One region of the Brevibacillus sp. HB2.2 genome, then DNA from elsewhere that is predicted to be linked to it. Evidence: riboswitches for the same ligand, from Rfam matches in the RefSeq annotation. Region 1 holds a riboswitch; the other holds the start of a gene.
The links. Region 1 has a riboswitch for FMN ahead of ribD (bifunctional diaminohydroxyphosphoribosylaminopyrimidine deaminase/5-amino-6-(5-phosphoribosylamino)uracil reductase RibD). Riboswitches for the same ligand answer to the same signal wherever they lie in the genome.
Positions count from the first base shown of each region.

Region 1 (4,828 bases):
GAAATGAGAGCGATGGTAGCCTATCTGTCGTATATCTCAACAGATGTACCAGTAGGCATTAAAGAGCGCCCGTGGATAGAGAAAAATGATATGAAGAGCGTACCTCAACCGAATGTGGCAAATGGAGAAGCCCTCTTTCAAAAATCGTGTTTACAATGCCACGCAGCTGATGGTTCAGGTACAGGACCAAACTCTGGACCAGCCCTATGGGGGGATAACTCCTTCAATATTGGTGCAGGTATGGCCCGTATTTCCAAAGCTGCTGGCTACATTCAGCGCAATATGCCTCTAGGGGAAATGGGCGGTATTAAGCAAGGCTCGTTAACCGATCAAGAAGCAGCGGACCTAGCTGCCTATATTTTGTCCAAGCCGCGTCCGGACTTTGTCAAAAAGGCACAAGACTGGCCAGCTGGAGGCGTTCCAAAGGATGTACCGTATGAAGTAGACAGCGCCAAGAAGAAGCAATAGGAACTCAATACCGAACCCCAGAAAGGGGACTGTCCCAAAAGTTATAAAATGACGGAGGGGTAGTCCTCTTTTTGATAAAATGGGAGGAGCAGCCACCAGATTATTCCGTCATTCTTGAACCAGCATGGCGTATTATCAAAAAAGGAGACCCAAAATGAGTAAAATCTTTCAAAAAGGCATTATTTTCGATATGGACAATACCTTATTGCAATCCAGGATCAACTTCGCAGAGATGAAGCGGGCCATCTTTCAGCTATGGGTGGACAATGGGATCGTTTCTCCCACGCTTGAGTGGGAAAAGCATACGGCATCACAGCTCATTGAGATCGGGCGAAAAGCAGAGCAAATGACGAGAGAGCTGGAGCAAGCGATGTGGGATGCGGTAACCGCGATCGAGAAGGAAGGGATGCATGGCGCTGTGCTGGAGCAGCACGCGGTAGAAGTGTTAGAAGAATTGAAGAACCGCTATCAGCTATATATTCTGACCAACAACGCTTATGCCGCTGCGGAGGAGGCTTTGAACGAGACGGGGATCGCCTCCTACTTTGACGAAATCGTCGCCCGCGAGCAGATGACGACCTTGAAGCCATCTCCATCGGGCATTCACTATATTCGCAGCCGCAAGCCGGATTGGCCTGTTTCAGCTTGGACGATGATCGGGGATTCGTGGATCGATGGTAAGGCGGCGTGCGACGGACAAGTTGCTTTTATTGCCTATCAAGGGAACGAGCAGGACATGGAGCGAAATGGTGTTGTGCCAAGGGCATACATTAGAGACTTAAAAGAACTACTGACGGTCCTCGAAATGTGCGAGCAAGGGTAAAGTGCACTTCTCCCATAAATGATTACAGACTATCGCGAAAAGTATGCTATACTTTGCCTAACTGAATACCAGCCTTCAGGGTAGGGTGCAATTCCCGACCGGCGGTAATGACGAACGCACGTCTGAGCCCGCGACTCGCTATCGTAAGCAGTTGATAGCGACTGACTTGGTGCAAATCCAAGGCCGACGGTACAGTCCGGATGGGAGAAGGTATTTGGAACGGCCTGTTTCGCTGTTTTTTTTCAAAAAACGGTAGAAGCAAGGCTTCTTTCTGAACGCCCTGAGCATAATATTCATGGGCGTTTTTATTTTTCATAAAACTTCATAGCGACAATCTTCAGGGCAAGGTGAAATTCCTGACCGGCGGTAATGGCGTATGTACGTCTGAGCCCGCGACTCGCTGACCACACTTGCAGCGACTGATCTGGTGAAAGTCCAGAGCCGACGGTACAGTCCGGATGGAAGAAGATTTTTTTGCTTTCTTCATTTGTTTTTTTGGAAAACGGATGAGGTAAGGCTTCTTTCCTTATGCCCTGAAACGCTTTGAGGTTTCAAGGGCTTTTTGTGTTGTTTGGCTGGAATGATGGAACAGAAAGGAGTGCGGTATGGAACAGGACAGCAAGTACATGGATCTGGCGCTGGAATTGGCACGATCGGCACGAGGTCAAACCAGTCCGAATCCCATGGTCGGAGCTGTGATTATGAAAGATGGAACCATCGTCGGAATGGGAGCGCATCTGCGAGCAGGAGAGCCCCATGCTGAGGTGCACGCACTGCGGATGGCCGGGGAAAAAGCGCAAGGTGCGACCGTGTACGTGACCTTGGAGCCTTGCAGTCACTATGGGAAGACACCGCCGTGTGCAGAGGCGTTGATTGCAGCTGCTGTACGTCGTGTCGTTGTAGCGACGCTCGATCCGAATCCATTGGTGGCGGGAAGAGGAATGGAGATGCTGCGGGCAGCAGGAGTGGAAGTAGCGGTGGGCGTGAGAGAAGAGGAAGCGAAGGCGCTCAATGAAGTCTTTTTCCATTACATCCAAACAAGGCGTCCATTTGTGACGGTAAAGACGGCCAGTACATTGGATGGGAAAATCGCTTCGTTCACGGGACACAGTCGATGGATTACTGGTGCAGAGGCTCGGGCAGAGGTGCATGAATTGCGCAGGCAGCACGATGCGATCCTCGTTGGGGTAGGGACGATTCTCGCGGATGACCCACTGTTGACGGCGCGCCAGGAAGAGCAGCGTTTTGGAAGCCAGCCAGTTCGCGTGATTTTGGACAGCCATTTACGGACGCCGCTGGATGCCCGTGTGGTCCAGAATGCAGATGCGAAGACATGGATCTTTGCGACAGATACAGCCCCAAAGGAGAAGCAGGAGCTACTTGTGGCAAGAGGAGTAAAGGTCATCACAACGGCAGGGCCAATTCGCGTGGAAAAGGTGCTGGATACGTTGGGAGAGATGGGAATTACCTCGCTGCTTGTGGAAGGTGGGCAGGAGGTCAATGGCTCCTTTTTGCAGGCGAGAGCGATTCAAAAGGTCGTGAGCCATATCGCGCTAAAGCTGATCGGGGGAAGCAGTGCACCTTCGCCATTCGGAGGTCAAGGCTTTGCGACGATGGGAGAAGCGGTACAGCTGGCAAATGTCACGATCACGCCGATCGGGAAAAGCGATGTACAGATCAGCGGGTACCCACAATGGGAGGATCAGACGTAGCGAGTGAGGAGGAGAGAGCATGTTCACAGGACTAGTCGAAGAAGTGGGCGTGTTGGAATCGATTCAAGGGAACGAGCAGGCGAGTCGACTGGTCATCCGCGCACACCAGGTACTCGAAGGGGTGAAACTCGGTGACAGCATCTCGGTCAATGGTATTTGTCTTACCGTTACTTCTTATACCAATCGCCAGTTTAGCGTCGATGTGATGCCAGAGACGATGAACAAGACGAGCTTGCGCCAATTACGCAGTGGGCAGCGAGTGAATTTGGAGAGAGCGATGCGGCTGGGGGACCGATTCGGGGGGCATATCGTCTCCGGACATGTAGACGGGACCGGAATGGTTGCTTCACGAGAGGTGAATGCGAATGCTGTCGTGTTTCGGATCGAGGCCAAACCGCAGCTGTTGAAGTACGTTATTGCCCGTGGATCGATTTGCATCGATGGCATCAGTCTCACTGTGGTGGACGTAAACGATAGCGGTTTTACCGTTTCGATCATTCCACATACGCTGGCGAATACGAGTCTTGCAGACAGACGCCCTGGGGACTTGGTGAATCTCGAAACGGATGTCATCGGCAAATATGTGGAGCGTTTGTTAGGTTATCAAAACCATGGCACTACAGAAAAATCTGGCGGGCTCAGTCTAGACTTTTTACAGGAAAACGGCTTCGCGTGAATAGGAGGGAGAAAGCATGTTTCACAGCATAGAAGAAGCATTGGAAGATTTGCGTCAGGGCAAGGCGGTCATCGTGGTAGACGATGAGGATCGGGAAAACGAAGGAGATTTTGTCTGCATGGCCGAAGCGGCTACGCCTGAAATGATCAACTTCATGATCACACATGGCAGGGGACTCGTTTGCGTACCAGTGACAGAAGAGCACGCGACTCGCTTGCAGCTGGCTCCGATGGTGAATGCCAATACAGACAAGCAAGGAACGGCTTTTACCGTGTCTATCGACGAAGGGAGTACACATACAGGGATATCTGCTCATGAGCGCTCTCAGACGGTCTTGGCGATGCTTGACGAGCAGAAGGTCGCAGACGATTTCCGCAGACCGGGACATATTTTTCCGTTAATCGCGAAGGCTGGCGGTGTATTGCGCAGAGCGGGACATACGGAGGCGGCAGTTGATTTGGCTCGCTTGGCGGGGGGCATTCCAGCGGGAGTGATCTGCGAAATTATGAATGAAGATGGCTCTATGGCACGTCTGCCGCAATTGGTAGAGATCGCACGCCGTTTTGATCTCAAGCTGATTACCATTGCAGACTTGATCGCGTATCGGATGCGGACGGAATCCATGGTGAAAAAGGAAATCGAAGTGCAGCTACCGACCGCCTACGGTGATTTTCGGATTGCTGCTTACACGAATGAGCTAGATGGCAAAGAGCATGTGGCTCTTATCAAGGGAGAGATCAGTCCGGATGAGCCCATTCTCGTCCGCGTGCACTCGGAGTGCTTGACAGGAGATGTTTTCGGCTCTCATCGCTGCGACTGCGGCCCACAGCTGCACGCAGCATTGGAACAGATCGAAGCGAATGGACGCGGCATTTTATTGTACATGCGCCAGGAGGGCAGAGGCATTGGCTTGATTAATAAGCTGCGTGCCTACAAGCTGCAGGAGGAAGGCTTGGATACGGTTGAGGCCAATGAAAAGCTAGGATTCGCCGCTGATCTGCGAGATTACGGTATCGGTGCGCAAATTTTGCGGGATTTAGGCGTGCAACGCATGCGGCTTTTGACCAACAACCCACGAAAAATCCGCGGGCTTACCGGTTACGGATTAGCGGTAGAAGAACGGGTGTCGCTTCAAACGCCAGAGCATCT
Region 1 is NZ_JABSUV010000010.1:52,854-57,681, reverse strand. Features, by position in the region: gene HP401_RS09385 (c-type cytochrome) at 1-468, shown strand, start outside; gene HP401_RS09380 (HAD family hydrolase) at 623-1,291, shown strand; FMN riboswitch at 1,359-1,507, shown strand; FMN riboswitch at 1,621-1,765, shown strand; gene ribD (bifunctional diaminohydroxyphosphoribosylaminopyrimidine deaminase/5-amino-6-(5-phosphoribosylamino)uracil reductase RibD) at 1,897-3,003, shown strand; gene HP401_RS09370 (riboflavin synthase) at 3,023-3,679, shown strand; gene HP401_RS09365 (bifunctional 3,4-dihydroxy-2-butanone-4-phosphate synthase/GTP cyclohydrolase II) at 3,696-4,828, shown strand, end outside.

Region 2 (4,828 bases), on a different contig from region 1:
AATTGATCGGTTTTCAGTTCATCTGGATGTTTGTCATACTGGTCCCCATCTTGGTGATGTGGCGTCTTGCCCGCAACAAGCTGGTTGTGCAAGGAGGGTAGAGCATGCAAAACATGAGACATATTTTTAGTATTTTTGCCGACTACCTAAGCCAGTATTTCAAGACGAGACTTGCCTATCGAACGGATTTTCTCGGAGATTTTGTGTCCAATCTGGTTTCTGAGTTGATCAATCTCGTCTTTATTGTTGTTGTGTTCACTCATGTTCCGCTGATGGGGGATTGGACGCGTGACGAGATTATCTTTATCTATGGTTTCTTTTTGGTTCCATACGCATTGTTCTCGATGTTCTTCGGTTTTTGGGACTTCAATGAACGGTATATCATCCGTGGCGAGATGGATCGCATCCTGACGAGACCGATTCACAATCTGGCGCAGGTGTGCCTCGAGTCGATTGCGCCTGACCGCATTTTTGGCGTCATAACCGGAATCATCATCATGGGGTATGCTGCCGTTCAACTCGATTTGTCGTTTTACTGGTACGACGTGTTCATCTTTATCGGGCTCTCGATCAGTGGGGCACTGATTTACGGTGGCGTGTATACCGCGATTGCTGCGGTTAGCTTCTTTTCCGACTCGCGAACAGGGATTGCCCCGATGATTTACAACATCCAGCAATATGGGCGCTATCCGGTAGATGTGTACAACAAGGCTATTCGCTTTGTGCTCACCTACGTGCTGCCGTTTGCCTTCGTGGGTGTTTATCCAGCGGCTTACTTTTTACGCAAGGAAGTCTGGTACACGTATGCGGCAATGACGCCGGTAGTTGCTGTTATTTTCTTCGGGATTGGGCTTCTTGTTTGGAACTGGGGTGTTACGAAATATCGGGGAGCTGGTTCTTGATGATTTATAATCCGAAATCGATGTTGCAATATTAGATGTAACGAGATATAGAAGCATAAAGTAAAAAACGACCGTCCCGGCTGCAACCGGAACGATCGATACAATAGGCGCTTCCCGCATAGGGGGCGGCTCAATTCTTGGTGTGAAATAGACCGCAGAGCTGGTGAACTCAAGGGCGGTCTATTTCTTTTTGGTCAAGGTAACAACCAAGCCGATTAAAGCGACCAGGAACAACCCAAACTGAAAAGCAGTCCGAGTGTTTCGTTCGTTACCACAGGCCTCACCCCCTTTTAAATGGGGATGAGCCTTATTCGCATTAAACTCATCGGAAAAATAAACAAGAAGTGTCGAGCTGGCAGTTTCCTCTATTGTCAAATCAAAAAACAGCAGTATAATATGCTGTATACAACTACACATTCCTTCGGGGCAGGGTGAAATTCCCGACCGGCGGTGATCATGCTTTATGCATGTTAAGCCCGCGAGCCTCCCGAGCTGATAGGTAGCGACGGAGTGCAGGATCTGGTGTGATTCCAGAGCCGACAGTACAGTCTGGATGGGAGAAGGATGACGACAGTACGTTTATCACACGTGCTTGTTTGCCTGTGCAAACGGGATGAGAACGTAGAGGCCAGCCCTCTTGTTTCTTGTACCTTTTATTTGCGCATGGTTTGTCATACGCTTGCAAATGCCCTGTGGAACTTTTAGCCACAGGGTTTATTCTGTTTGTGTAACAAGACGTGTGAGCTTACAACGACTGTTGCCATTCCTCAAGAAGGAGTAGAACAATGAGGAGATGGTAAACATGAAAGAAACAGCGCTGCATTCTTCGCGCACACGTGCAACCCAAAAGCTGGTGACGATTCCCATGCTGGCGGCGGTTGCATTTATTCTGCAGTATCTCGAGGTTCCTGTTCCGCTGATGCCAAGCTTTTTGAAGCTCGACTTCAGTACACTCCCGGCATTGATCGGGGGGCTCATGTACGGACCTGTAGCTGGCGTTATTATCGAGGTACTGAAAAATACACTGCATATGCTCTTCAAAAATACAGACGGTCTGTTGATCGGTGAGCTCGCAAATGTCGTAGCAGGATCAAGCTTTATTTTTGCGGCTGTCTACATGCAGCGTCTCGGCCAAGGCAAAAAAGGCTTCCTGACTGGTCTGGCTCTAGGAACGATTTTGATGACGATAGTCATGGCTGTAGCGAATGCTTATGTGCTGTTGCCTGCGTACGCTGTGCTTTATCAAATGCCGATTGAACAGCTCTTGTCCATGTTCAATGCGACAAGTATCTGGTCATTGGTTCTGTACGGAATCGTACCATTCAATCTTTTCAAAGGTGTTATGATTTCAGTGGTTGCATATCCGATCTACGTGAAGCTCGGCTCCAGAATCGCTGCGCGAACCAACAATTGACAACCACGACATGACTCGCTAATATGTTTACTTAATAGAAAGTCATAAAAGGCTATGAAAGGACCCGCAGCTATACCCACGTGACAGAGAGTCGGCCCTAGTCTGGAAGGCTGATACGTAAAGGATAACTGCACCCCATCCTGAAGCCGCTGGTGAAGAACTGAGCCGGATGCCCACCGTTATCGGGTTATTGAGAGGGCTATGGCGTCTGCTGTAGTCAATCAGGGTGGTACCGCGGAAGTTAATCCTCCGTCCCTTTTTGGGATGGGGGATTTTTTGCATTTTACGTAAGAACAAAAAGGAGCGTAGACGGATGAAAGAGGACAAAGCGTTTGTAAAAGAAATTACACCGCAATCGGAGGATTTTTCGCGTTGGTACATTGATGCCATCAAAAAGGCGGATTTGATGGACTACACACCAGTACGCGGCTGCATCGTGTTCAAGCCGGATGGCTTCGAGCTATGGGAGCGAATTCAAGAGGTGATGAATAAGCGCTTCAAGGAGACAGGGCATCGCAATGCCTATTTCCCGATGCTAATCCCCGAGTCTTTCTTTCAAAAAGAAAAAGAGCATATCGAGGGCTTTAATCCCGAGCTGCCTTGGGTAACAGAGGCCGGGGGTGAGCCGCTAGAGGAAAAGCTCGCGCTACGTCCAACCTCCGAGACGATCATCGGACATATGTATAGCCAATGGATTCAGAGCTATCGTGACCTGCCTGTATTAATCAACCAGTGGGCAAACGTGTTTCGCTGGGAGAAGCGGACGATGCCGTTCTTGCGGACATCAGAATTTCTTTGGCAGGAAGGTCACACGGCACATGCGACAGAGGAAGAAGCTCGTCAGGAAACGATGCAAATGCTAGAGATTTACCGAGAGGTCGTCGAGCAGGAGCTAGCCATTCCGGTTTGGAAGGGACAAAAAACACCAAGTGAACGCTTTGCTGGTGCTGTCGACACGTATTCCATTGAAGCGATGATGAAGGATGGCAAAGCAGTGCAAGCGGGCACCTCGCACTATTTGGGCGATAAATTCGCGCGCGGCTTTGAAATCAAGTTTTTGGATCGTGACAATCAATTCAAGTACGTTCACACCACATCATGGGGAACCTCTACGCGACTGATTGGTTCGATGATCATGGTGCATGGCGATGACCGTGGTCTCGTGTTGCCACCTCGCATGGCTCCGACACAAGTGATTATGATCCCAGTCGGTCCGATGAAGCTGCGCGAGAAGGTCATGGAGGCGTTTGATCCACTCTTTGACGAGATTAAGGCTGCAGGTGTGCGTGTCCGTGCTGATCTTCGCGAAGAAACGCCAGGCTGGAAGTTCAATGAGTGGGAAATGCGTGGGGTTCCTCTGCGTCTGGAGCTCGGCCCGCGTGACGTGGAAAATGGTCAAGTAATTTTGGCTCGACGAGATACAGGAGAGAAGGTGACGGTTTCGCTTGAAGGTATCGCGCAAACGGTTGTTCAACTGTTGGAAGAGATTCAGCAAAATATGTTCCAAAAAGCGCTAGCCTTTCGGGATGAGAACTCCCATTTGGGGATCGATACACTGGAGCAGCTATCCGCTCATATTGCCAAAAACGAGAGCGGAAACAAAACGAGTGGATGGGTATTAGCTGGCTGGTGTGGGGATGATGCATGTGAATCGAAGATCAAGGAAGAAACGAAGTTCACCTCCCGCAACATCCCGTTTGAGCCTCCTGTACAAAAGAAATCCTGCATTTGCTGCGGCAAAGAGTCACAGCATAGTGTCTGGTTCGGTAGGGCGTATTAATCAAACAAAGGGTGTGTCCACGCTTTGGCGGCAGGGCACACCCTTTTTTCATCTAGCGTCCGAGTATCCAATCAGTAAAAGCTCGAACATCCGTAAAGTGGTAGTCAGGCTCGGGAGCGAATTTTCCCGACTTTTGTGTAACCAAAAGCCAATCCACACCGACTGTTTGCAAACCAGCGGCACGACCAGCCAACACATCGGCATCACTGTCACCTACAAAAATGGTGTCCTCCGGTGTAGCGCCTAGTTGTTTCATAGCGGTAAAAATCCCCTCTGGGTGTGGCTTCGGATTAGTGACCTCATCCCCTGTGATTACGACGGAAAAATACTTGTCTAATCCCCATTCTCGGAGGGAGATATCAGCGCTTTTGCGGCCTTTTCCTGTCACGATCCCCATTTGGATACCGGCTGTGTGTAGTTCATCGAGCATGTTTCGGATATTTTCCGGGTTTTGTATACGAGAGTGTTCATCTGTGTATACACGATAAAAATGAGCGAGGGCGTTGTCATGCACATGGGAGGGCAGCTTGTTTTGCAAAATGCCTGTCTCTGTGGGGCCAAAGAGAGCTACAATCTGCTCGTCGGTATAATGCTCTTGTAAAAACTGCTGAAAGGTAGAGCGAAAAGCGGTGAAGATCAAGGGGAGAGTATCGGCAACTGTGCCGTCGAAATCAAACAAGATTGTCCGCATGGGAGTCCTCCTTTGATTAGAAAATAAAAGAAAACCATCGT
Region 2 is NZ_JABSUV010000054.1:26,720-31,547, forward strand. Features, by position in the region: gene HP401_RS26965 (ABC transporter permease) at 1-101, shown strand, start outside; gene HP401_RS26970 (ABC transporter permease) at 105-902, shown strand; FMN riboswitch at 1,316-1,471, shown strand; gene HP401_RS26975 (ECF transporter S component) at 1,705-2,316, shown strand; gene proS (proline--tRNA ligase) at 2,630-4,096, shown strand; gene HP401_RS26985 (HAD family hydrolase) at 4,149-4,787, opposite strand.
Region 2: it holds a riboswitch for FMN, as region 1 does, so the genes downstream of both, HP401_RS26975 (ECF transporter S component) here and ribD (bifunctional diaminohydroxyphosphoribosylaminopyrimidine deaminase/5-amino-6-(5-phosphoribosylamino)uracil reductase RibD) in region 1, are expected to answer to the same signal.